2 linked regions of the Puniceicoccus vermicola genome follow. The protein of the gene in region 1 interacts with the protein of each later gene in a pairwise test. Links are inferred from orthologs where the notes say so. Each region holds a gene or a part of one and is shown in the gene's direction. Other genes may lie near its edges. The genes, in order: H5P30_RS11490 and def.

Region 1 (11,509 bases):
ATCGCAGGTGGCCGACTCCGCGCAGAAGATCGGGAAGCCTCTGGATAAGGTGATCAAGATGATCAACGATATACTCGCCAAGCGCCATACCAGCTATGGAACGCGAACCGGGTTCCTCGATCTTGACCGGATGACTTTCGGATTTCACCCAGGGGAAATGATCGTGCTTGCGGCCCGTCCGTCGGTCGGGAAAACCAGTTTCGCTATGAACATTGCGGAGAACGTCTCGATTCCCGGGCCGAACAACCCCGATCCGAAGGCGATTCTCGTCTTCAGTCTCGAAATGAGTTCCGAGAGTTTGGCCCAACGTGTCCTTTGCAGCCGCGCCGGGGTGAACATGAACAAATTGCGCGACGGTTTCTCCACTCGGGAGGAACAGCAGGCGATCGTTGAGGCCGCTGGCGAGATCAAGAAGGCCGACATCATTGTCGATGACCAGGGCAGCTTGAACATTCTTGAAGTGCGGGCGAAAGCGCGTCGCGTCTCTTCCCGCTACAAACTGGGTCTGATCGTGGTCGACTACCTGCAGCTGATCGCCGGGATGGATAACCGGGCTTCCCGTGAGAATCAGATTGCTGAAATCTCCCGAGGCATGAAGTCGATGGCCAAGGAATTGGAGGTTCCGGTGCTCGTTCTCAGTCAGCTTAATCGTGAGAGTGAGAAGGAGAAGCGCGAGCCGCGGATGTCCGACCTCCGTGAGTCCGGAGCGATTGAGCAGGATGCTGACGTGGTCCTCCTCTTGCACCGTCCGCGCAGCGACGACCAGGAAGAGAACCAGCGCGCGGAAGATGTCGAGAAGATCGGCCTCATTCTCGCCAAACAAAGAAACGGTCCTACGGGATCCGTCGACTTGGCCTTCCTCCGGAAATACACCCGCTTCGCAAACTACACCGAAGAATCGCCAGTTGGCGGCGGGTTTGGTTGAGCCGGTTGAGTCGGTGAGCGGTGAGTCAGTAGTCGGTAGTCAGTAGTCGGTGAGTCAGTAGTCGGTAGTCAGTAGTCGGTAGTCGGTAGTCAGTAGTCGGTAGTCGGTAGTCAGTAGTCGGTAGTCGGTAGTCAGTAGTCGGTAGTCAGTAGTCGGTAGTCGGTAGTCGGTGATCGGTGGTCAGTGATCCGTGGTCGGTGATCGGTAATCCGTGAGGCGGATTTTTCGTACCGTGCAGCTTTAGCAAACGGATCCTGCCTCTCCGCCGTCCCCGTTCGACTTTAGTCGTGCGGTCTGGTCCTCCTTAGTCTTGAAGGTCCGCCTGAGATCTCAAGCGGAGACCATTTACGCGCAGATCATTACTTTCGAGCCGAGATCGACCGCATTGAAGAGCTCCTCCATATCTCTGTTCGAGAGGAGGACGCACCCTGCACTGGCGGGATGGCCCAGCTGATCCTCGTGATTCGTGCCGTGAATGTAGACGTAGCGGTCGTAGGTGTCGACTCCGGGGCCGCTGTTGATCCCGTCCTCAAGGCCGCGGAGACGGAGGATCCGGGTGGTGATTAGATTCTTTTGCTGCTCTTCCTCCGATTCCTCCCAGTAGAGTTTGCCGGTCGAAACTCTGCCGCGGAAGACGGTCCCTCGCGGTTCACCTTCGCCGATCAGGTCCACGATTTCATGAAGACCATTGGGAGTGCCGAGAGAATTTTCCACGCAGGAGGGCGGATTTTTCGAAGTTGAGATGACAAACGATTTGCGCAATGCCCCGTCCTGATAGAGGTCGAGCGCTTGTCGGGCGATGCTTACGGTCAACGAAATCGGTGTGGGGGTCGTTGACAGGTCGAGGCACTTGTCGATAAGAATGGAGAAATCTTTAGTATCGGGAGATGAATTCATGAGTGAAGGAAAGAGAATCGGAATAGTCGGAGCAACCGGAGCGGTTGGTCGTGAGTTGATGGAATTGCTGGAAGCACGGGATTTCCCGGTAGCTGAACTGCGTCTCCTCGCCTCGGCACGTTCGGTGGGGAAGGAGCTCACCTTTCGAGGAGAATCCATCGCGATTAAAGAGGCAAGACCGGAGGAATTCGCCGGGTTGGATTATCTTTTCCTGAGCGCGGGGGGAGACCGCTCTCTCGCCATGGCTCCAGCGGCTGTGGAAGCAGGAGCCGTCGTCATCGACAACAGTTCGGCCTTCCGGATGGATGACGAGGTGCCTTTGGTGGTTCCTGAGGTGAATCCCGAGGCGCTCCTCAATCATAAGGGGATCATCGCCAACCCGAATTGCTCGACGGCGATTACTCTCATGGGGGTAGCTCCGCTGCATCAGCGCTTCGGGTTGAAGCGGATGATTTGCTCGACCTATCAGGCGGTCTCCGGCGCAGGGGCGACGGGGATTACCGAACTCGAAGACGGCGTGCGCGCTTGGTCGGAGGGGAAGGACGCGAATCCTTCAACCTTCCCGCATCCGATTGCCTTTAACCTGATTCCTCACGTCGATAAGTTCCTCGAATCCGGCTATACGAAGGAAGAAGTGAAGATGCGGAATGAGAGTCGTAAGATTCTCTCGCTGCCGAGCCTACCAGTCTCCTGCACCTGCGTGCGGGTTCCGGTTTTCCGGGCGCACGCGATCAGCATCTTCGCCGAGTTTGAGAAGCCCGTCGATGTCGCCGAAGCCCGAGCCGCAGTGGCTGCCTTTGACGGTGCCGAGTTGGTCGACGATCCGACAAACCTCGAGTATCCCATGCCTCTCGGTTATTCGAGTAAGGTAGCCTGTGGCGTAGGACGCATTCGCAGGGACGAAGCCCTCGAAAACGGTTTGGCCTTCTGGGTCGTCGGTGACCAGCTCTGGAAGGGCGCCGCCCTCAATGCTCTCCAAATTGCTGAGCATTTGGTGCGGTAAGAGCAATCTTTCCTCTCCAAAGGAGGGCAGCAGCTGCGCCCACCACTTGGGTAGAAAACAATCGGGACTCTTCCTCGTGACCTTTCGAGCCCACGATTCCTGATCCGGCCGAGTGCGCATCCAGGCCTACGGGTAGCGCGAGAACTCATGCGAGAATAGGCAATCAAGGTAGCGAGAGCTTCCAGCTCTCGATTTGCAGTGGTGCGGCAAGTAGGGCAGTAGCTTCAGCTGCGCCCATCACGCTGCCCCTCAGCAACACTGCCCCTCAGCACCGTCGCCCCTCAGCGACACTGCCCCTCTGAACTCGTCCACCCTCGGCGGACTCCGCAAGCATGCCGCCAAACCTAGGTCAGCCGCTGACGGACGGCTTCGTAGAGGCAAACTCCCGTGGAGACCGAAACATTCAGACAGTCGACAGAGCCTTGCATGGGAATACTCACCCGATGATCCGAATTGTCGGCGATTTTCTTTCGAACGCCCCAGCCTTCGCTCCCGAGAATGATGCCGACGGGGCCGGTGAGATCGACTTCGTAGAGGCTTTCTTCGGCCTCGTCTGCAGTCGCGACGAGACGAATTCCCATCTCTTGGAGATTGCGAAGGGTTTGGCTCAGGTTGCGAACCTGAAGAAAGGGGACATCTTCGGTGCCTCCGCAGGAGATGTCGCGAACCGTATCGGTGATCCCGCAAGCGCCTTTTTTGGGGGCGATCACAGCAGTCACGCCAGCGCCGGAACAGGTCCGGAGGCAGGCACCGAGATTGTGGGGATCCTGAACCCCGTCGAGGACGAGGACAAAGGGGTTCTCGGTCGATTCGAGCAGGCGGAATAGGTCTGGCTCGTCGACAAGATGCACGATGGCCGATCCCCGGTTGTAGCGTGGGGGTTTACGCAGTTTCTTGATCGAGTTTCTACCCATGGTTGGTGGATCTAAGAGTGTTTGGCGGGTGGGCGCTGGAGGAGCAGACGAAGGGCCCCGTGACGGAATCCGAAGAGGTATGCCAGAAAAACGGCTCCTCCCAGCATGAGAACGATGACGGCGCCGACCCGGAGGTCGAGCCAATAGGAAATGAAGACGGCGAGAACCGAGACAATGGCTCCGAGAAAGCCTCCGCCCCAGATGAGGGATTGAGGGCTTTTGGAAAACTGGAGCATTGCGGCAGCCGGTGCGACGAGCATCGCAACCGAGAGGATGCATCCCACGGCTTGGATCGAAACCACAAGCCCGAGGATCACCAATCCGGTCAGTAGATAACCGAGACGGCGCACGGGGACACCTTGGCTCTCGGCGATGGTGGGTTCGAAAAGAAAGAGGAGGAGGGGGCGTGCCAAGGTGATCAATGTGATGAGGATCACTGCGGAGGCCCCGAATGACATCCAGAGATCGGGGTTGGAAAGGGCGAGGATGTTCCCGAAAAGCCAGTGCTCAAGCTCCATCGGGGTCGGGATTTGATCCAGAATGAGCAGCCCGCCCGCAAAGGCGGCGGTGTAGAGCACCGCGAGCGCGGAGTGGCTGTCGATCCGTGAGGTGCGCGCGACGAATACAGCCACGAGGCCAACGAGTAGGGCGGAGATCAGGGCTCCGATGAAGGCGGTTGCGGTGGTTAGTCCGGCGATGAGGATTGCGACGGCGATTCCCGGCAGCAGGGTGTGGGAGAGAGACCCCACCATGAGTGCGGATCGGCGCATGACGACATAGCCACTCAGGAATCCGTTGGTAAATCCCACGACGGCGGCCGTCCAGGCTGCGCGTTGGATGAATTCAAAGGAGAGTGGCTGGGAAAAGAAATCCACGAAAGGCGTCTACTACGAATTCGGGACGGGGGGAATCCTCAAAATCGCTGGGAGTAAAACCGGCGCAGAGAATTGATCAGCCGGCCAAATCCTCAAGCGGATAGGTCCAGATCTCCGAGAGAGTCGGGTGATACCAAGGTGCTTTCATGATCTCGTCGACAGTGGCACCGGTTCCGACAGCGACAGCCATCGAATGAATCAGTTCCCCGGCGTCGCGACCCACGCATTCCGCGCGATGGATCTTCCGGTCAGAGGAGCTTGAGAAGAGGCGAACGTATCCGCGACGGGCTTCCATCAGCATCGATCGGCCATGGTCGGAAAACGGAAACTCGGCAATTTGCAGAGAGTCTCCCAGATTCTCACGAATCGTCTCTTCAGAGGGGCCAACCGAGGCAATCTGTGGATCGGTGAAGACCACAGACAAGACCTTGTCATAATCGACGGGCATTGGCTCGAGTCCCAGTGAGTGGCGGGCGGCTGTTTCACCCTGCAAAATGGCGATATGGACGATCTCGTGAGGGCCGGCGCAGTCGCCTGCGGCGTAGATCCCTGGATGAGAGGTCATTTGGTACTCGTTGGTGCGGATGTGCCCGCTGGAGCGAGTTTCTATGCCGATCTCTTCGAGTCCCAGTTTCGCGGTGGCTGGCTTGCGCCCCAGCGCGTTGAAGAGGAATTGCGCTTGCCGAATCACGGCCCGGTGTCCCTGGCGGAACTGCACGGAAACTCCGTTCTCGTTCGGCTCGATGTTTTCGATGTCGGTGTGGGTGAATAGTTCAACCCCTTCGTCGATCAATGCTTCTTCCAAGACCGCAGCCATATCCGGCTCAAAATCGGAGAGAATGTGAGGGCTGCGCTGAATCATGATGACCTTGGAGCCAATCCGGCAAAGAAACTGCGCCAGCTCACAGGCGACGACTCCACCTCCAAGGACGATGACCGATTCGGGAACGGTATCGAGGTCGAGGATATCATCGCTGGTCAGGAAGGGAACGTCGGCCAGCCCGGGGACATCGGGCACCGAGACATGAGATCCAGTCGAGATTAGGATACGGTCCGCAGAGATCTGCGTCCCGTCATCAAGGATAACCGTCCGATCCGGACCAAGTTTGCCGTTCTGGCGAAACAGGTGGTAGCGGTCCGATTCAATCTGCGAGCGGCGGTGTCCGGCGAAATCGGCAATCATATCCAACTTGCGCTGATGGAGGGCCGCCATGTCGACTTGAGGGCGGGAGATATTAAGTCCCAATTTGCGGCTTTCCCGGGCCAGTTGAAGAACATCCGCCGAGTAGAGGAGCGTTTTCGAAGGCATGCAGCCGCGGAGAATACAGAGCCCTCCGAGCTCTTTGCTTCCGTCAACAATCGCGACTCGTTCGACGTGCTTTCTCGCCAGTGATGCTGCGTTGTATCCCGCGCTGCCGCCCCCGAGGACGAGAAAATCGAAATGATCTTGGCTCATGTTGCCCGGTCAGAATTGAGAGATTTGCCCACGAATGCAAGCTGACGATCCCTTAGGCATTAGGGAGGCAGATGGAGGTGGCAATCTCGTTGGCGGTCTCCTCGTCGTAGAGGTCGGCGACGATGGAAAGACCGAAGGCGACGGCGGTTCCGGCCCCGCGGGAGGTGATGAGGTTCCCATCCTGGACCACGGGGTCAGGGAGGATTTCCTGAAGTTCTTCTGCGACCGAAAAATGCGCCGTATAGCGCTTTCCCGAAAGAATGGCCGCTTCATTGAGGACGGTCGGAGCAGCGCAGATGGCTGCAACCAGGAGGTTCTTCTCGTAGAATTCGCGAACGACCTCGAGGACAGCAGGGTTCTTTCGAAGTGATTTTGCCGCTGGGCCTCCGGGGACAATCAGGGCATCGAAGGGTTCATTGCGGCAGTCGGCCAGGAAGGTGTCTGCCTGAAGGCGAACCCCGGTTTTTCCCTCGACCAGCAAATCCGTACCGGTTGCCGCGAGAACGACTTCGGCCTCGGCGCGGCGGAGAATATCAATCGGGCTGATGGCCTCGATCTCTTCGAAACCATTTTCCATAAGGACCAGTACTCGCTTCTTCATGGAGGAAAGATGAGGGACAACTGGAGGAGTTTCAAGGAATCGCCGGAATTTGCCGTCTGGACGAACGAAGATCAGACCAGCATTTTGCAACGGGACCGGATAAGCCGTTCTCCCCGTTGACCGAATCAAATTTTCGGTCAGTCTTGGGGAAATGGGAGAGTTTCGTTTACAGTCAGACTATCAGCCGACCGGGGACCAGCCTCGGGCCATCGAAGAATTGGCGGATTCGATTAAGACCGGAAACCGTTATCAAACCCTGGTGGGGGTGACTGGATCGGGAAAGACTTTCACCATGGCGAATCTGATTCACCAATTGAATCGGCCAGCCTTGGTCATCTCCCACAATAAGACTTTGGCCGCCCAGCTGTTCTCGGAATTTAAAGGATTTTTTCCGGATAATGCCGTCGAATACTTTGTCAGCTACTACGATTACTATCAGCCGGAGGCCTATGTCCCGCAGACGGATACCTACATTGAGAAGGACTCCTCGATTAATGAGGAAATCGAGCGTCTCCGCATATCAGCGACGAGCTCTCTCTTGACCCGCCGGGATGTCGTCGTCGTGGCCAGTGTCTCGTGCATATATGGCTTGGGGAGCCCGGAGGATTTTCGCGAGATGATGATCGAGATCCGTCCGGGAGAAGAGCTCGGCCGGGATGCTTTCCTCGAGCGGTTGGTTGAGAATCTTTACGAGCGCAACGACGTGGAGCTCTCGCGGGGGAAATTCCGGGCTCGCGGGGAAGTGGTCGATGTTTTTCCGGCCTACCGGGAGAGTGCGATTCGAGTCGAGTTCTGGGGAGATGAGGTCGAATCTGTAAAACCACTCGATCCGCTTACCGGTGAGACCGGGGAGGCCTTTGAATATTTCTTCCTCTATCCCGCCAATCAGTACATCACTCCGAAAGATAAGTTAAAAGGGGCCGTGAAGGAGATTCGGAATGAGTTGGATGGTCGCGTCAAGGAGTTCGAACAAGACCAGCGCCTTCTCGAAGCCCAGCGAATTCGGATGCGCACCGAGTATGATCTCGAGATGTTAGAGGAGATCGGTTTCTGCAGCGGGATCGAAAACTATTCCCGGCATCTCAGTGGAAGAAACCCCGGTGATCGTCCATTTTGCCTAATCGATTTCTTTCCCGACGATTTCCTCCTCATCATTGATGAGAGTCATGTAACGGTCCCGCAAATCGGGGCCATGTTCAACGGGGACCATTCGCGCAAGAGCCGCCTCGTTGATTTCGGTTTCCGCCTTCCTTCCGCTCTCGATAACCGCCCCCTCAAGCCAGACGAATTCCGTGAAGTCACCGGTCAGACCCTTTTCGTCTCCGCAACCCCCGCTCCGTATGAGATAGGGATCTCTCAGAAAGTTGCCGAGCAGATCATCCGCCCAACCGGATTGGTAGACCCCATCATGGAGATCCGGCCGATCAAGGGACAGGTGGAGGATACCATGGCCGAAATCCGCAATACCCGTGAGAATGGAGACCGGACCTTAGTCACTACCTTGACCAAGAGAATGTCCGAGGACATTGCCGACTATCTACGGGAAGATGGGATCTCAGTAGAATATTTGCACTCAGACATTGATGCGATCGAGCGGGTTGAAATTTTGAGGCGGCTACGTTCAGGAGAATTTGATGTTCTGGTCGGAGTCAACCTCCTGCGAGAAGGCCTGGACCTCCCCGAAGTGGCCCTAGTCGTAATTCTCGATGCCGACAAAGAAGGCTTCCTCCGAAGTGAAACCAGCCTGATCCAGACCGCAGGTCGCGCCGCCCGCCATGAAAAGGGGAGAGTCATCCTCTACGCAGACCGCATCACTGGATCCATGCAAAGGGCCATTGATGTGACTGAGTACCGCCGCGAGAAACAGCTCGCCTACAACAAAGAGCACGGCATCACTCCAACTGGAGTACGAAGAAAGGATCAATCCAGCCTACATCGCCCCAAAGAAGAACCTACCCCCATGGTAGTAGCCGAAGGAGTAGGGGACGAGGACGTAGCCGCCGTCATTGCCGAATTGGAAGAAGAGATGCAGCAAGCCTCCCTCGACCTTGAATTCGAACGCGCCGCAATTCTCCGAGACCAGATCCAGGCGCTACGCGATGGAGAAGCAACATTACCCAGTTTTTCCGGTGGAAAAAGCACCCGAAAGAAGAAGGCCAAGGGTGGGAAATACCGGCAGAAGAAGAGGTGATTGAAATCAATGATCAACATAATGTATTCAGATTATTGGATTTAATAGAAACGTTCTATTAAATTTGACGATAATACATCGATAGGTGATAGTAGGGTATGGGCAGACGCAGACATCGTATTTCGGATCAATTGGCTTATTATCATCTGATGAGTCGGACTGTGAACGGAGAAGCTCTCTTCGGGGATCGGGAGAGGGAGGTGTTGCGGAAGATGATCTGGCAGGTTGCTGAGTTTTCTGGGGTTCGGGTGGTTACTTATGCGGTCATGAAGAACCATTTCCATATTTTGGTGGAGGTGCCACCAGCAGGGACGGAGGTTTCGGATGAGGAGTTGGTTCGTCGGTATCGGAAATTGTATCCTAAGCCTACGCCTTGGAATCCGATGCCTGCGGAGGTTTTGGAGGGGCATTTGAAGGATAACTTTCTTGATGGGAGGGAGTTGCGCAAGGAGCTTACCCGAAGGATGCATGATGTATCGGAGTTTATGCGGACTCTGAAGCTTCGGTATACGCTTTGGTTTAACCGGTCGCGTGATCGTTTTGGGCCGCTTTGGTCGGCTCGATTTAAGAGTGTGCTGGTCGAAGGGGATCGGTGGGCTTTGCGGACAGTGGCGGCCTATATTGACCTGAACGCGGTTCGGGCCGGGCTGGTTTCGGATCCTAAGGATTATCGGTTTTGCGGGTATGCGGAGGCTCTCGGCGGTGGCCGATTGGCTCGGGCTGGGCTCTCGGTGGTGGATAAGGACCTGGCTGGTTATCGGCAGACTTTGTATGGGGCTGGCGATGGTGAGAAAGAGGGGAAAGCGTCTATTTCTCACGAAGAAGCGGTTCGGGTTTTGCGGGAGGAGAAGGGGAAGTTGCCTCTTTCAGTGGTTTTGCGGTGCCGGGTGAGGTATTTTTCGGACGGGATGGTGCTGGGATCGGAGGACTTTGTGCGAAAGGTCCGAGAAGATGAACCGGAGGGGAGGCGGGCGCGAAGACCTCACCCTCTACGGGGGAGTTATTGGAATGGGCTTGCCGTCGGGACTGGATTGCGGAAGCGCTTGTTTGAGTAGTCGGTAGCTACTCGCAGCTTTCCCGGCTGCCTTGAATTAGGAAGAAGTTGGGAGATTCTGGGTCGCTCCTATGGCTTCTAGCCGTTGGTTTACGCGATCGAAAATGCTCTGTGGATCCAAGCCGAAGGCTTGGCGGAGGTCTTTATTCGAGTTGCCGTGTTCGATAAATTGATCGGGCCAACCAATCCGCTCTACGGGGGTTGGGATTCCGGCATCGGAGAGATCCTCTAAGACGGCTGTGCCAAATCCGCCGGTGCGGACGTGATCCTCCAGGGTTACGATGAGTTTGGCGGATTTTGCCTGTTCCTGGAGGAGGGCGCTGTCGATTGGCTTGGCGAAGCGGGCGTTGACTACTCCTACACTCAGGTCGCTGATTTCGGCGATTCTAGAGGCTATGGTTTCGGCTTCGGAAATCATTGTTCCCAAGGCCCAAATTTGGACGTCTTGGCCTTGGCGGATCACTTCTGCTTTTCCAATTTCGAGGATTTTGGGTTCCTTTTTGATCGGAACTCCCGTGCCGCTGCCGCGGGGGTATCGAATGAAGGCAGGGCCCTGATGCTGCAGTCCGGTCGCAACCATATCGGTGAGTTCATCCTCATTTTGAGGCTGCATGATGACGGTCCGCGGTACTCCGCGCAGGTAGGCGATATCGAAAAGTCCGTGGTGGGTGGCACCGTCGTTCGGAGAAAGTCCGGCGCGGTCCATACAGAAGAGGACCGGTAGGTTTTGCAGGCAAATGTCGTGGATGATGGGGTCGATTCCCCGCTGGAGAAATGTGGAATAGATGGCGCAGACGGGATGGAGCCCGTTGGTGGCCATTCCCGCGGCGAAGAGAACGGCGTGCTCTTCGGCAATCCCTACATCATAATACTGCTGCGGGAGGCTGTCGCGCAACTTATCGAAACCCGTTCCGCTCGGCATGGCAGCGGTTATTCCGACGATGGTCTTGTCCTTTTTGCAGTGAGCGACTACGGCTTCGCCGACAACATCTTGATACTTGGGGGGACTTCCCGGAGCGCCGGGTTTGGAGGACCCTGTCTCCGGATCGAAGGGGGAGGTGCCGTGAAAGCGCTCGGGTTGAGCGATCGCGACATCACTTCCTTTGCCCTTTTTAGTGATGACGTGAAGGACTAGTGGTTCTGGAGCGTTGCGCGCGAACTTGAGGTATTGTTCGAGCTCGCCAATATTGTGGCCATCAATCGGCCCGATGTAGCGGAGGCCGAAATTTTCGAAAATGGAGGAGGAGGCAAAAAAGTCTTTGGTCTCCCGTTTCCACTTGGAGCCAAGGCGGATGAGGGACTCTCCTCCGGGAACGCGTTTGAGGAATGCTTCAAAATCCTCATTCATCCGATTGTAGATCGGAGTCGTGATGAGTTCGTTGAAATAGCGGGAGAGGGCGCCGACGTTTTTGTCGATGGACCATTCATTGTCGTTGAGGATGACGACTAGCCGCTTGGTCGAATCGGTAATGTTGTTCAGGGCTTCGAGAGTGATCCCGCAGGTAAAGGCGGCGTCGCCACAGACGGCCACGACGTTTTCATCGGTCCCCCGCTGATCCCGGGCGGCAGCCATGCCGAGTGCGGCGGAGAGGG
Region 2 (11,295 bases), on another replicon or contig:
TTCCGACAATAGAGTTTCCAGGAGGAAGCGGATGAGGTAGGGGCTCCATCCCGAGGAGGGGAAAAACCAGATTCCGAGGAAAATGAGGAGAAGGAGGTTGGACCCTGTCGCCACCGTGGCGAGGTGGAATGTGCGCCGGCTGCGAAATCGGTTACGCATTCGAAAGAGCCCGGCGTAGATGACTCCCAGAGCGAAAGGGAGAACTCCCAGTGGGAGAGGAAGGGTCGCACCCCACATAAACCCGGTGATTAAGACAACGGGCATCCCCGCAACCGGAGAAAGACTGAAGGCGGGATAGACCACGAGGATGCCGCCAATGGTTAGATAGATTCCCAGAGGAGAAATCGACGAGTTCAGCTCCAGCACGAGAAAAAGCACCAAGAGGTTGGTGAGGAGAGCGACAAGAGCCTGACGGAGCAGTTTCATGCAGGAGCAAGTGGTTCCACCCAGAGTCTAGGGGGCTTCGTTAAAGATCTCTTTGGCGGCGGGTCCGGCAGGGATGAGGACCGATACTTCATTCAGATTCAATAGATCCTCGCTGAGCTGAACGATTCCTCTTTGGAAGAGACCACTCGAATCTGTCTCCAGAAAGCGCACTTCGCCGATGCGCAGACCGTCCGGAAAGACGCCCCCAAGGCGCGAAGAGACGAGGACTAGCGGCTCCTCGGGTGAAGCGTAGAGGTCCGAGGGGACATCGCGCACCGTTCCTTTGGGATTCCGGAGCGAAGGGACTTGGCTTCCCTCATAGCGGACTGGGCGGGTATCCCCGGAAAAGTGGGCCGCCATGCGAAAGGTGCGGCTACTGAGGAGATCCACGGTAGAGGTATAGGCGTGCACTTCACGCACGCGGCCGACGACTCCGCCAGCGAAAACGACCCCGGCCCCAGGGACGATGCCCGCGTCGCGCCCCTTGCGGATGATTAGTTGTTGCCACCAGTTGCTGAGGTCGCGTCGGACGACTTGGGCCACCTCATAGCGAAAATCCGGAGGGGAGGGGATCTTCAGAAGCTCCTGAAGTCTTAGATTGTAATTGCGGAGGGCGGTGGTTTCTCCGGCTTGAATCCGGTAGAGGGCGTTGAGGCGGGAGAGCTCCTTTCCAGTTTCGATGAGATCCCGCTTCGAGCGGGTGCGGATTGACCAGTAGGTTCCCAAATCCTCCATGTGAGAGGCGAGAATCGCCGAAGGAGCCTGAAACTCGTAGAGAGAGTTGCGGCTGAAGCGTTTGATCGCCGGTGGGATCAAGAGCCATGCCAGCAAGAGCAGTCCCAGAATGAGGAAAGGTTTGCTGGCCTGAGATCGTAAGCGGAGCAAGAGAAGATTCTCCGGGAGAGGACCCCCGCGGGTCAGTCTTTACGATGGATCGCGATTTCTTTGATGAGCCATTCGAGCTCTTCCAGAACCTTGCCGGTGCCCATGGCGACGGCGCTGAGCGGATCGTCTGCCGCGAACACGGGGAGACCGGTTCCGTCGCTGAGCATACGGTCGAGGCCGCGGATGAGGGCACCCCCACCAGCGAGAACAAAGCCTCGGTCTACCAGATCGGCCGAAAGTTCTGGCGGACAACGCTCCAGAGCATTGCGAACCAGCTCCAGAATGGCGCCGATGGTATCGGCCAGAGCTTCACGGATCTCCTGAGAGGAGATGTGAATGGTCTTCGGGAGGCCCGCGACCGAATCGCGGCCCTTCACTTCCATGGTCAGCTCCTTCTCCAGCGGAAACGCGGATCCGAGCTTCAATTTAATTTCTTCAGCGGTTCGCTCCCCAATGGTGAGGTTGTAGGCCCGCTTCATGTAATTGACGATGGAGCTATCGAGCTCATCCCCTCCGACGCGGATACTCTTCGTATAAACCACCCCGGCGAGCGAGATCAGGGCGACCTCGGTCGTGCCGCCACCGATATCGACGATCATGTTCGCAGTCGGTTCCTGAATTGGAAGTCCGACCCCGATTGCTGCCGCCATCGGTTCTTCAATCAAAATTACGTCGCGGGCACCTGCGTTGATCGCGGATTCCTTCACCGCCCGGCGTTCGACTTCGGTAATGCCCGAGGGAACTGCCACCACGACCCGCGGTGGAACAAACTTCATGCTCTTCTGCACCTTGCGGATAAAGTGCCGGAGCATGGCCTCCGTGATCTCAAAATCAGCGATGACCCCGTCTTTCATCGGCCGCAGTGCGGTGATGGTGCCCGGGGTTCTTCCCAGCATTCGTTTCGCTTCTTCCCCGACGGCGCATACCTTGCGTGAGGAGGAATAGACGGCGACAACGCTCGGCTCCCGCAGAACGATTCCTTTATCCTTGGCGAAAACTAGGCAGTTGGCGGTACCTAGGTCGATGCCGATGTCATTGGAGAGGAGTCCGAACACGGGAATTTACGAATGAAGAAATGATAGATGAGTCTAGTCGAACCGAAGATCGAAGAGCACGGAAATAATGAAGAAAAGAGCGAAAAATGTTGTCGCTCAGTCAGTTGTTTTGAATGTTGCTGGTCCCATGTCAATTCGTTTCAGGCGTTGTGAAGTTCTTTCCCCCGGTCGCCTCGGGGCAATTGTGTCGTTGTTGGCGTCCCTTTTCCTGGGAGGATGCGGAATCGGTTCCAATCAGACGGTCGATGTGGACACCCGTCCAACCGGCGCTTACGTCTACGTGGACGGCAAATTTATTGGCAACAGCCCCGTTGATGTGAGCCTCAATCGGCAGGTGCCCCACCGGGTCGAAGTCCGCAAAGTCGGTTTTGTCTCCGAAGAGGTCATGGTCTTTCCCTCAGTCACCGAGGGCGGAGAGCCCAAAGTCGTCTTCGGTCCCCTGCGGGAATCCGGCTACTACCGAGACCTGGATCCCAATCCGGTTTCAGTGGATATGACTTATGAAGGCCTCATGGGGTACGGCAGCACTCTGACCGAGGAGGAGGCTGACAAGTTGATCCAACGCATCCAGAAAGAACGCGAAGCGGGAGAATTGACGGATGGCGAAGCGGCCATCGCCCTGACTCAGGTTCAGGAGCGAATGAAATAACCCTCCGGCTGAGTTTCTTCGATCTGCGCTCCCAAGTAGGGACGTGAAGAGGGTTGCCAAAGACTACGGTCAGCGTAGGCTACGGGCCGATCTTTGAAGCACGGGCATTCGCTTTTCCCTCCGGGGGAGAGAGGAAAGTCCGGACACCACAGGGTAGGATTCCCTTTGAAAGGAGGGGCGCATTGTTGAAAAAGGGTGCGACGGATAGTGTCACAGAAAATATACCGCCTCGAAAGAGGTAAGGTTGAAATGGTGGGGTAAGAGCCCACCGCCCGAAGGGTAACCGACGGGGCAGGATAAACCCAATCCGGTGCAAGGCGAATAGGGGATCGGGCGACCCGTCCATTGGTCCCGGGTTTAGCTGCATCCCGCGCAAGCGGGAACGTCGATCTCGGTCGGCGTAGATGAATGAATGCCCTCCATGGCTTCGGCAATGGAGACAAAATCCGGCTTATAGTGCTTCAAAGATCTCTTTTTCTCAATAGTAGGCCAGGTTCCAATTCGTTGACTCGGGAACCTCGCAAAAGGCCTTCGGCGGCTGGTTTTTCATGCATTGGCCGTAGGATGGGCCCGGTTTCTTCTCATTGAAAGCGGCGAGAGGGCGGGACGATTTGCGATTTCGTTTTGCGCTTCTCGCAAGGAGTGCGAATGTAGACCCCATGCGTTATTTAATCGTGAGTTGCAGCCTTCGTGGGAAGAGCCGAAGCCGAGTGATGGCGGAATTGGCCCGAAACGACTTGGAGGAGGTGGGCCAATCGGTGGATTGGCTCGACTTGTGTGAGCACTCGCTTCCGTTTTGCGATGGAGGTGCCGCTTATGGAGATGAGCGGGTGGGACCGGTTGCGGAAAAAGTGAGCAATGCTGACGGGGTCATCCTCGCTGGACCCATTTATAACTATGATTTTAATGCGGCCTCCAAGAATCTGATCGAGATGACGGGATCGGGTTGTTGGGCGGGCAAGGTCGTCGGGTTCATTGCCGCGGCGGGTGGGTCTTCGAGCTATATGTCCGTGCTGCCACTGGCCAACAGCCTCATGATCGATTTTCGCTGCGTGATCATTCCCCGATTTGTCTACACCGATGGCAGTGCTTTCGGGGAGAATGGGGAGCTGGAGAATGCCGAGGTGCGGGAGCGGATTCGGCGTTTGGGCTCCGATTTAATCGGGTTTACCGAGGGCTTGGCCACTACGCTTCAAGCCGAACGGGGAACGCCGAGCTGATCCGAACCCTGGCGGAATGAGCTATTTCGCCTCGTAGCGTTCTTCATTGAGCGGGAGTAAGAGCGAAACGCTGGTTCCTTTGCTGGGTCCCGATTCGATCTTGAGCTCTAGGTCGAACACTTCGGCGATCAGCCGGACGAGACAGAGACCGAGGCCGACTCCCTGTTGCTCCAGATCCTCTCGGTCGAATTGGGTAAATGGGGCGACATTTTCGATCTGCTCAGACGTCATCCCCAATCCGTTGTCGATGACGGTGATGACGTATTGCCCGCGCTCCTCGTAGCCGGTGACGTGAACGGATTCGTGTGGATCCGAGAATTTCAGGGAATTGTCGACCAGCTCGGAAATAATTTTCAGGAAAAGTTCGGTGCCGATGGGAAGGGTGGCCGGGGTCATATTGATCCGGACATCGTTCGGTCTCTTGTGCCGTTTACAGAGTTCCCCGAAAAAGGAGGCCGGGATCGGAACTTCGGCGGGTTGATTTAGGTAGAGATCGATGCGACGAGGATTTCCGGTGGCGAGTCGGAGTTCGTAGTAAAGGAGGTAGTTCTCAATGAGTCGGAAGAGACGGAGGCCCGATTCGTGAAGGATTTCGACGTTTTCTTCCAACTCCGATGGACTTGGGATGCGGCCTCGCCGGATTCCGTCGATCATCAGATCAGTGATCCCGAGAATACCATTCAAGGGGGTGCGCAGTTCGTGCGGCAGGGAGAGCAGGTGCCTTTGGTCGAAGGCGGCCGACGCTTTTGAACGACGCTCGACTTTTTCGAGCTGACTGCGAATCGCAAGCTCGAGCTCATCCAGATTGAAGGGCTTGGTAATGTAGTCGTCCGCGCCGAGAGCCATACCCTTCCGCATGTCGGTGCGGGAACCCCGGGCGGTGACGAAGATGAAGGGGATGAGGTGAGTGGCTGGATGGCGCTTGAGGTTCTCGAGAAGATAAAGCCCGTTTCCATTCTGCATCATGATATCACTTACGATGATATCGGGTTGTACCTTCTTGGCTTTCTCCAAGGCTTCCTGTCCCGAGCGTGCAGAGTTCACCTCATATCCGATCTCACGGAGATAGTCGGTCGCCACCTCTAGTAAATAGGTGTCGTCCTCTACGAGCAGGACCAATGTCTTCGCTTCCATGTCTTAGGGTAATTCCAATTAGCGGATTTTATAGATTATTGCTATGGATCGCGGGATAGCCAGAACTTTGATTGCCGACTCAGTGAAGGCATTGGTTTTCGAGGCCATGAGGCTTCTGCAAATTTCCCCGATCCTACCTCCTGAAGCAGACGATTTCCGAGATCGTGAGGACTTGGAGGACAAGCTTGTTTCGACGAGCGGGATGTGTAACGGTTTTGAAGAATAAGAAAATGGGATTGCGCGTAACACAGTATGGCGAGGGAGTTCTTCACGAAAAGGGGGAGAAAATCACCCAATTTGATGGGGAGCTGAAGGCTCTGGCGGAAGAAATGCTGGAGACGATGCACAAACACGAAGGCATCGGACTCGCGGCGCAACAAATTGGAAAAGCGATTCGTCTCTGCGTGGTTGAGCTCGGGGAAGCCGCTCATGATACGGGCGAAGCCGTTCTGGACGGGCGGAGGATCCCACCGGCGATTTTGATGCCGCTGGTTTTGGTCAATCCCCGAATCGAACTGCCAACACCGGTGGAAATGGAGGTGATGGAAGAGGGCTGTCTTTCATTTCGCCAAGTGCGGGGGAACGTGACGCGCCCGATTGTCATCGAAGTTTTTTATCAGGATCTGGAGGGAGTGGAGCACCATCTCGTTTGCGAAGGTTTGCTTTCGCGGTGCATTCAGCACGAGGTGGACCACTTAAATGGCATTCTCTTTATCGACCGGATGGAGAAAGCAGATTTTGCCCGGATAAGGAGCAAGGTGCGTAAGCTTAAACGCCTCGGCCAGGCGGACGATCCCCTGCGAGCCAATTCCTGATCAATTTTTCTCCAACCCGGAAGCCATTCTCGAGGGCGAGCGAAAATCCGGGAAAATGGGCTTCGCCCTCCTCCGCGATCAGAGTCGAAACTGCCGGTTCCCCTTGCGGTGGGCGGGTGAAATTGCTGACAGTCCGGATCAGTAGAACCTGATCGGCGTTGGCCAATCCCTGCCGATGAAGGAATCGAATGGCGAAGAGGGTCCCGCTGTCCTCCATGTTTGAGCTCTGGAATTGGCCCTGGCCGGAGGTAAATAGTTCGACCCACCGGTTTGCCCATTCATTCATGAGGTGGCCGTGCCAGAAACGAACGGCCGAGAGGGTCGCTCCTACTTGAAGGCAGGGCTCGCTGGCCGCCGCAGGATTTTCAGAATAACGCTCTCCCTCCTTGCGAGCCTCATCGCTCTGGGCGAGAGGGACGGAGGCCGCGAGTTTTTGAGCCCAATTGAGAACGTCCTTGGGCAGCGGAGTGGATTCGTAGCGGGAACCGAATACGCCCCCATCAGTGGCCGGAGGAGAGTAGGGTGCTTTGGCCCCGAGGGGTAGCAGGCCCGTAGGCCAATCCTCTGGCAATTCGCGGGCATCGATTTCCCAGGCGAGGTCTCCGTCGACACACCAGTCTGTCAGGATTGGAGAGCCGAGGGCGGAACGGGCAGGGTCACCCCCGGCGATTCCGGAGATCAGCCAGAGAGAATCGGAAAGGTCGAAGCGGGAAAACATCCCGAGGGCAGTGATGACGGAGGCGGTCTGAACCGCACCGACTCCTGCTATGATTCCCAGGATGCTCCCGTCGGAGTTGGTATAGAGGAGATTGGGAAGCGGGGAATCTGGAATCGGTTCGAGGGAAAATGCCTCCCGAAATCGGCTAAACTCTCCAGTTTGGCCATTGGTCGGTTCGAACTGGGTGACGAGAACGACCGCGGGCTTCATGCAGGCTCTTCGGTTGATTTGGGCCGAGGAGTTCGTCCAAATCCGGAAACCAACCACCACTGCAGGCCAAGGAAAGCATAGAACGTGATGGTGCCGACGATCTCATGCATGAGCAGGTAGTGATCCCCTACCTTGGGAGCGAGGCTTACGATGATGAAAATGCGAACCAGATTTCCAACGACCGCGACGAAGACCGCGGCAATGAGGAGAAGAAACGAATCGAGGAACGGAACCTTTCGGTAAAAGATAAAGGCACAGGTGAAGACCAAACAGGTCCCCAAAAGACCAAAGCCATTACACTCGGCCGCGACGTGAAACGGACGTCCGTTTACGACGAGGAGGAGCATGGGCACTCCCTCTTTAGTGATGAATCCGAGTTCCGTATCGTGCTGAAGCCAGGTGAAAATCTGGGCAGACCATCGTCCAGTGATGATCCGGAGCGGCATATCGAGGAGCGGTAGGCTGACCAGAAGCGCCCCGAAGAGGGTGAATGCGATGAAGAGGGAGTTCAGCAGACGCCGACTCGAGGCCTCGAGAAGGACGCCGCCCGCCGCCCGGGTAAAACAACAGACAGAGAGAAAGAGGAGAAAAACCTTCGCAATCGGCTGGGGCAGGAAGGTCCCCGAAATGGCGCAGACCAGACCGACGGCGGCCCAGGCATAGGTCCCCGTCGATTTTTGATCGGGTGGGGCGAAGAGAGGCCGGAAATCGAAAATCAGGTAGATACAGAGAAGACCAAGAAGGATCGCCGTATTGATGATTTGATCGGCATGCCGTAGGGCATCCGGCAGGTTTGCGTAGAACCAACCGAGGAGCCCAAACGCCAGAATGGCGAAAAGGATGAACTCGGGCCGCCTCATCCGGGCGGCTACAGCCTGACGATTCGGGTCGCTCAATCCGCGATATCGAAGTTCTCCAGGTTATTCTTCACTTCACTGAGGAAGGAAGCGGAACCGGCTCCATTGATCCAGCGGTGGTCGAAGGTGAGCACTAGGCGCACGACCTCCCGCGACTTCTGGCCTTGGCTCTCGGGGTCGAGCTCGTAGTGAGCAGACCCGACGAAGAGGGTGGCGATCGATGGGGGAACAACAATAGGGGTTGCCGACTGGACATCGTATTGACCCATGGTCGACAGCAAAATCGGGATCCGCGTCTTCGGCTGGAATCGGCCCTTACGGGTGTCATCGACCGCTTTACGGAAGAGATCGGCAAACTCGGGCCATTCGCGGCGGTTGACGTCGGGAACAATCGCGGTGCCGAGGCGGTCGTCTGGAAGAGAGACCGCGACACCCAGGTCAAAGTCGCCGATCGCCCGCGGCATCTTCCCCATCAACAGCGTGTGGGTGAAGCGGCGGTGCTTCTTCATCGCCTGAACCAGAGACCAGGCGACGATCGCGGAGGGGCTGGGGGCCTTTTGGTTCTTGGCCTTGATCCGTTCGCGCAGGAGCCGGATCGGTTCCCACTTGGCTTTGACCATAATGGTCGCCGGGACCAATCCCTGCATCTGCTGGATGATCTCGGCCGAAAGCCCAGAGGTCTTGGCAATCTCGCCGTTGGCGGCTTCGTATTGCTTAAATTTGCGGATGTTCGCCGCTTCATCGCCTTTGACCGGAGCGCTTGTTTCCTCTTCGGCGCGCGTATGTGAGGCGAAAGTGCATCGGGCAATATCATCTCCGACGCCAACGTCGTCGCCCTCCTCGAAGAGCCACTCGACGAGCGTTCCCTTTTCCGGAGCCTCAATCGGGAAGACTGCCTTATCCGTTTCGACCTCGCAAATGGATTCGTCCGGTTCGAAGGACTCTCCCTTTTTCTTAAATTGGGTCAGAAGTCGGGCTCGGGTGATCCCTTCGCCCAGCACCGGAACCTTGATCAGGTTGGCAGACGGGGGAGGGGGAGGAGCTTCCTCCTCCATAATCATTTCGGGAGCCGGAGGAGTCGGTAGAGCCGCTGCGGGTTCCGCGACCGAGGGAGATGCCTGCGTCGCGACGAGCGAGCGGATCGCTTCAAGAACCGTATCGGAATCCGGCAAAGCCGTATACTCATAGGTCGGATGGAAACCGATCGGAGTGTTCTGGCGGGAAATGATCTGGGGAGAGGCTTGGAGTCGTGGCCAGATGTCCGGCACGTCAATGACCTCGGAGACGATGGCCTGACCCACACTGCAAGGATCAGAATCTTCCTGCACGATCAGGAGACGCCCAGTCTTGCGGACAGAGTTCATCACCGTTTCGCGGTCCCAAGGGACGATCGTGCGCAGATCGATGAGCTCCACTTGGGTGTCGTCGCCGAGCTTTTCGATACTCTCCTCGATTAATTCGATGCAGTTGCCCCAGCCGACTACGGTGACCATGTGGCCAGTGCGGCGAACGCGGGCGCGTCCGATGGGGGCGGAGCGGATTTTTTCGGGAAGCTTCTGTTCATCCCACATCAAGTGCTTGGGCAGGAGAAGAAGAACCGGGTCGGTCGATTGGTTGGCGCTCCAGATGAGACCCGCAGCGTCTTCCGGAGTGCTGGGGACGGCGATCGTCAGCCCGGGAAGATTTGCGAAAAGTCCTTCACCCGACGAACTGTGCCAGATAGCACCACCAGGGAGGTAGGCTCCATAGGGGGCGTAGATGACGGCTGGGCAGTTCCATTCGCCGAAGCTTCTCCAGCGAAGGTTGGCCAGGTTGTTGGCGAGCTGATTCCAGCCAGGTCCAATAAAGTCGATGAATTGGATCTCGAAAAACGGCTTCTTTCCGTAGCAGGCGAGACCGCAAGCGAGACCGATGATCGTCGATTCCGCGATCGGAGAATTGCCCACGCGATCCGGGTCGGTTGTTGAGAGGCCGGCAGTGAGGCGGAAAACGCCTCCCTTCGGATCGGCGATGTCCTGACCGTAGAAGATCGAGTCCTCGTTGCGCTTCAGGACTTCCTTGAGTGTCGAGTTTACCGCATCCAGCATCCGTGTCCGTTCACCGAGTTGCACCGGTGGGCGCTGGGCGATTGGAGGAGCGGGATCGGTGAGGTGAAGAGAGTTTTCGGATTCCTCGGGATCATCGGCTTTGCGAGCCTCCAAGTAGACCTGCCGGGCGTTCTCTTTGGCCTCCGCCTCGATTTCGGAAATTTCTTCTTCCGTAAGAATTTTCTCGGCGAGGAGTTCTTCCCGGAGCAATTTGATCGGGTCGCGTTCCTCGGTTTTTTCGAGTTCTTTTTTGCAGCGGTAGAGACGGTGGTCATCGGCGCTGGAGTGGCTGGTGCCGCGCTCGAGATCCAGCCAGAGGAAGCTCGGTCCACCGCCGGAGCGGGCTTTGGCGACTGCCTCGGCACCCGCGTGGTAGACATCTGCGACCTTAGTGCCATCGACTTGGACCCAGCGCTCTTTGTCCATGACTCCGAGGGCCAGTGGGTTCGCGTTGCGATTGGGCGTGCTGATGGCGATGCCATTGTCTTCGACGACGAAGACTACGGGAAGTTGCTTCTCGATCGCGACGCAGGCGGCTTCGAAAAAGTCACCTTGGCGTGAGGCGCCCTCACCGGTCGAGGCGACGACGACGTTGTTTTTGCCGTCGAGCTTAATGCCCCAGGCGATCCCGCAGGCAGGCAGGAGATGGGAGCCTACCGGTGATGGATGCGACCAGATGTTGTTCTTCCGGGAGCTAAAGTGCCCGGGAAGCTGACGCCCGCCACTGGAGGAAGAGCGTTTGCCGAAAAAGGTGAGCGCGATGTCGTGGGTCGTCATCCCGCGAGCGAGGACGAGAGCACGGTCGCGATAATAGGGGGCGACGAAGTCGTCTTTCTCGAGGTGAGAAGCGATGGCCGAGACGGCTTCGTGTCCGATTCCGCCGACGTGAAACCATCCGTGCCCTTGCCGTAGAAGACTCTGTTCGCGATGGTCCCCCATCCGGCTCTCGATCATGAGCCGGAAAAAACGCAATTTGGTGTCGCGATCTAAGTCGCGGTGGCTGGTTGGGTTTGGCGATGCCATGAAGTTCGGGATCATCGTAGCTGCGTCGACTGAACTCAAGCGGTTTTCTGCTCCTGCAGACTAGAATATAAAGAGCTACTTTTTGTTATCAGACATCGTCAAGTCGAGCCCGGAAATCTTCGATGAACTCTTGACGTGCCTCTTCGTCGGCGAGGGGTTCGGCCCAGGAGAGAGAGCGTTGATAGGAAATGAGATCCTGGAAGAAGCGGTAGAGGT

Evidence for each region.
Region 2: the proteins of H5P30_RS11490 (region 1) and def interact in binary tests that used the Escherichia coli proteins (3 or more experiments, as listed by UniProt). The link is inferred for Puniceicoccus vermicola from one-to-one orthologs.

Annotation. Positions count from the first base shown.
Region 1 is NZ_JACHVA010000089.1:10,949-22,457, forward strand. The notes cover bases 902-3,822. They hold H5P30_RS11490 (aspartate-semialdehyde dehydrogenase), read left to right. Parts: upstream 902-1,820; coding sequence 1,821-2,825; downstream 2,826-3,822. Other genes in these bases: dnaB (replicative DNA helicase), read left to right, coding at 902-925; H5P30_RS11485 (L,D-transpeptidase), read right to left, coding at 1,271-1,822; rlmB (23S rRNA (guanosine(2251)-2'-O)-methyltransferase RlmB), read right to left, coding at 3,170-3,739; H5P30_RS11500 (iron chelate uptake ABC transporter family permease subunit), read right to left, coding at 3,751-3,822. Outside these bases: more of dnaB, read left to right, coding at 1-901; more of H5P30_RS11500, read right to left, coding at 3,823-4,614; H5P30_RS11505 (dihydrolipoyl dehydrogenase family protein), read right to left, coding at 4,691-6,070; H5P30_RS11510 (DJ-1 family glyoxalase III), read right to left, coding at 6,123-6,671; excinuclease ABC subunit UvrB, read left to right, coding at 6,823-8,862; H5P30_RS11520 (transposase), read left to right, coding at 8,961-9,917; dxs (1-deoxy-D-xylulose-5-phosphate synthase), read right to left, coding at 9,954-11,509.
Region 2 is NZ_JACHVA010000053.1:113,821-125,115, forward strand. Bases 4,685-7,391 are described here. They hold def (peptide deformylase), read left to right. Parts: upstream 4,685-5,599; coding sequence 5,600-6,184; downstream 6,185-7,391. Other genes in these bases: H5P30_RS06605 (hybrid sensor histidine kinase/response regulator), read right to left, coding at 4,685-5,369; H5P30_RS06610 (hypothetical protein), read left to right, coding at 5,413-5,595; H5P30_RS06620 (purine-nucleoside phosphorylase), read right to left, coding at 6,138-7,112; H5P30_RS06625 (archaeosortase/exosortase family protein), read right to left, coding at 7,109-7,391. In the rest of the region: H5P30_RS06575 (hypothetical protein), read right to left, coding at 1-426; rod shape-determining protein MreC, read right to left, coding at 454-1,311; H5P30_RS06585 (rod shape-determining protein), read right to left, coding at 1,344-2,366; H5P30_RS06590 (PEGA domain-containing protein), read left to right, coding at 2,494-3,015; H5P30_RS06600 (NADPH-dependent FMN reductase), read left to right, coding at 3,675-4,235; more of H5P30_RS06605, read right to left, coding at 4,257-4,684; more of H5P30_RS06625, read right to left, coding at 7,392-8,008; H5P30_RS06630 (thiamine pyrophosphate-dependent enzyme), read right to left, coding at 8,005-11,079; H5P30_RS06635 (TolC family protein), read right to left, coding at 11,168-11,295. UniProt on the Escherichia coli protein: Removes the formyl group from the N-terminal Met of newly synthesized proteins. Requires at least a dipeptide for an efficient rate of reaction. N-terminal L-methionine is a prerequisite for activity but the enzyme has broad specificity at other positions.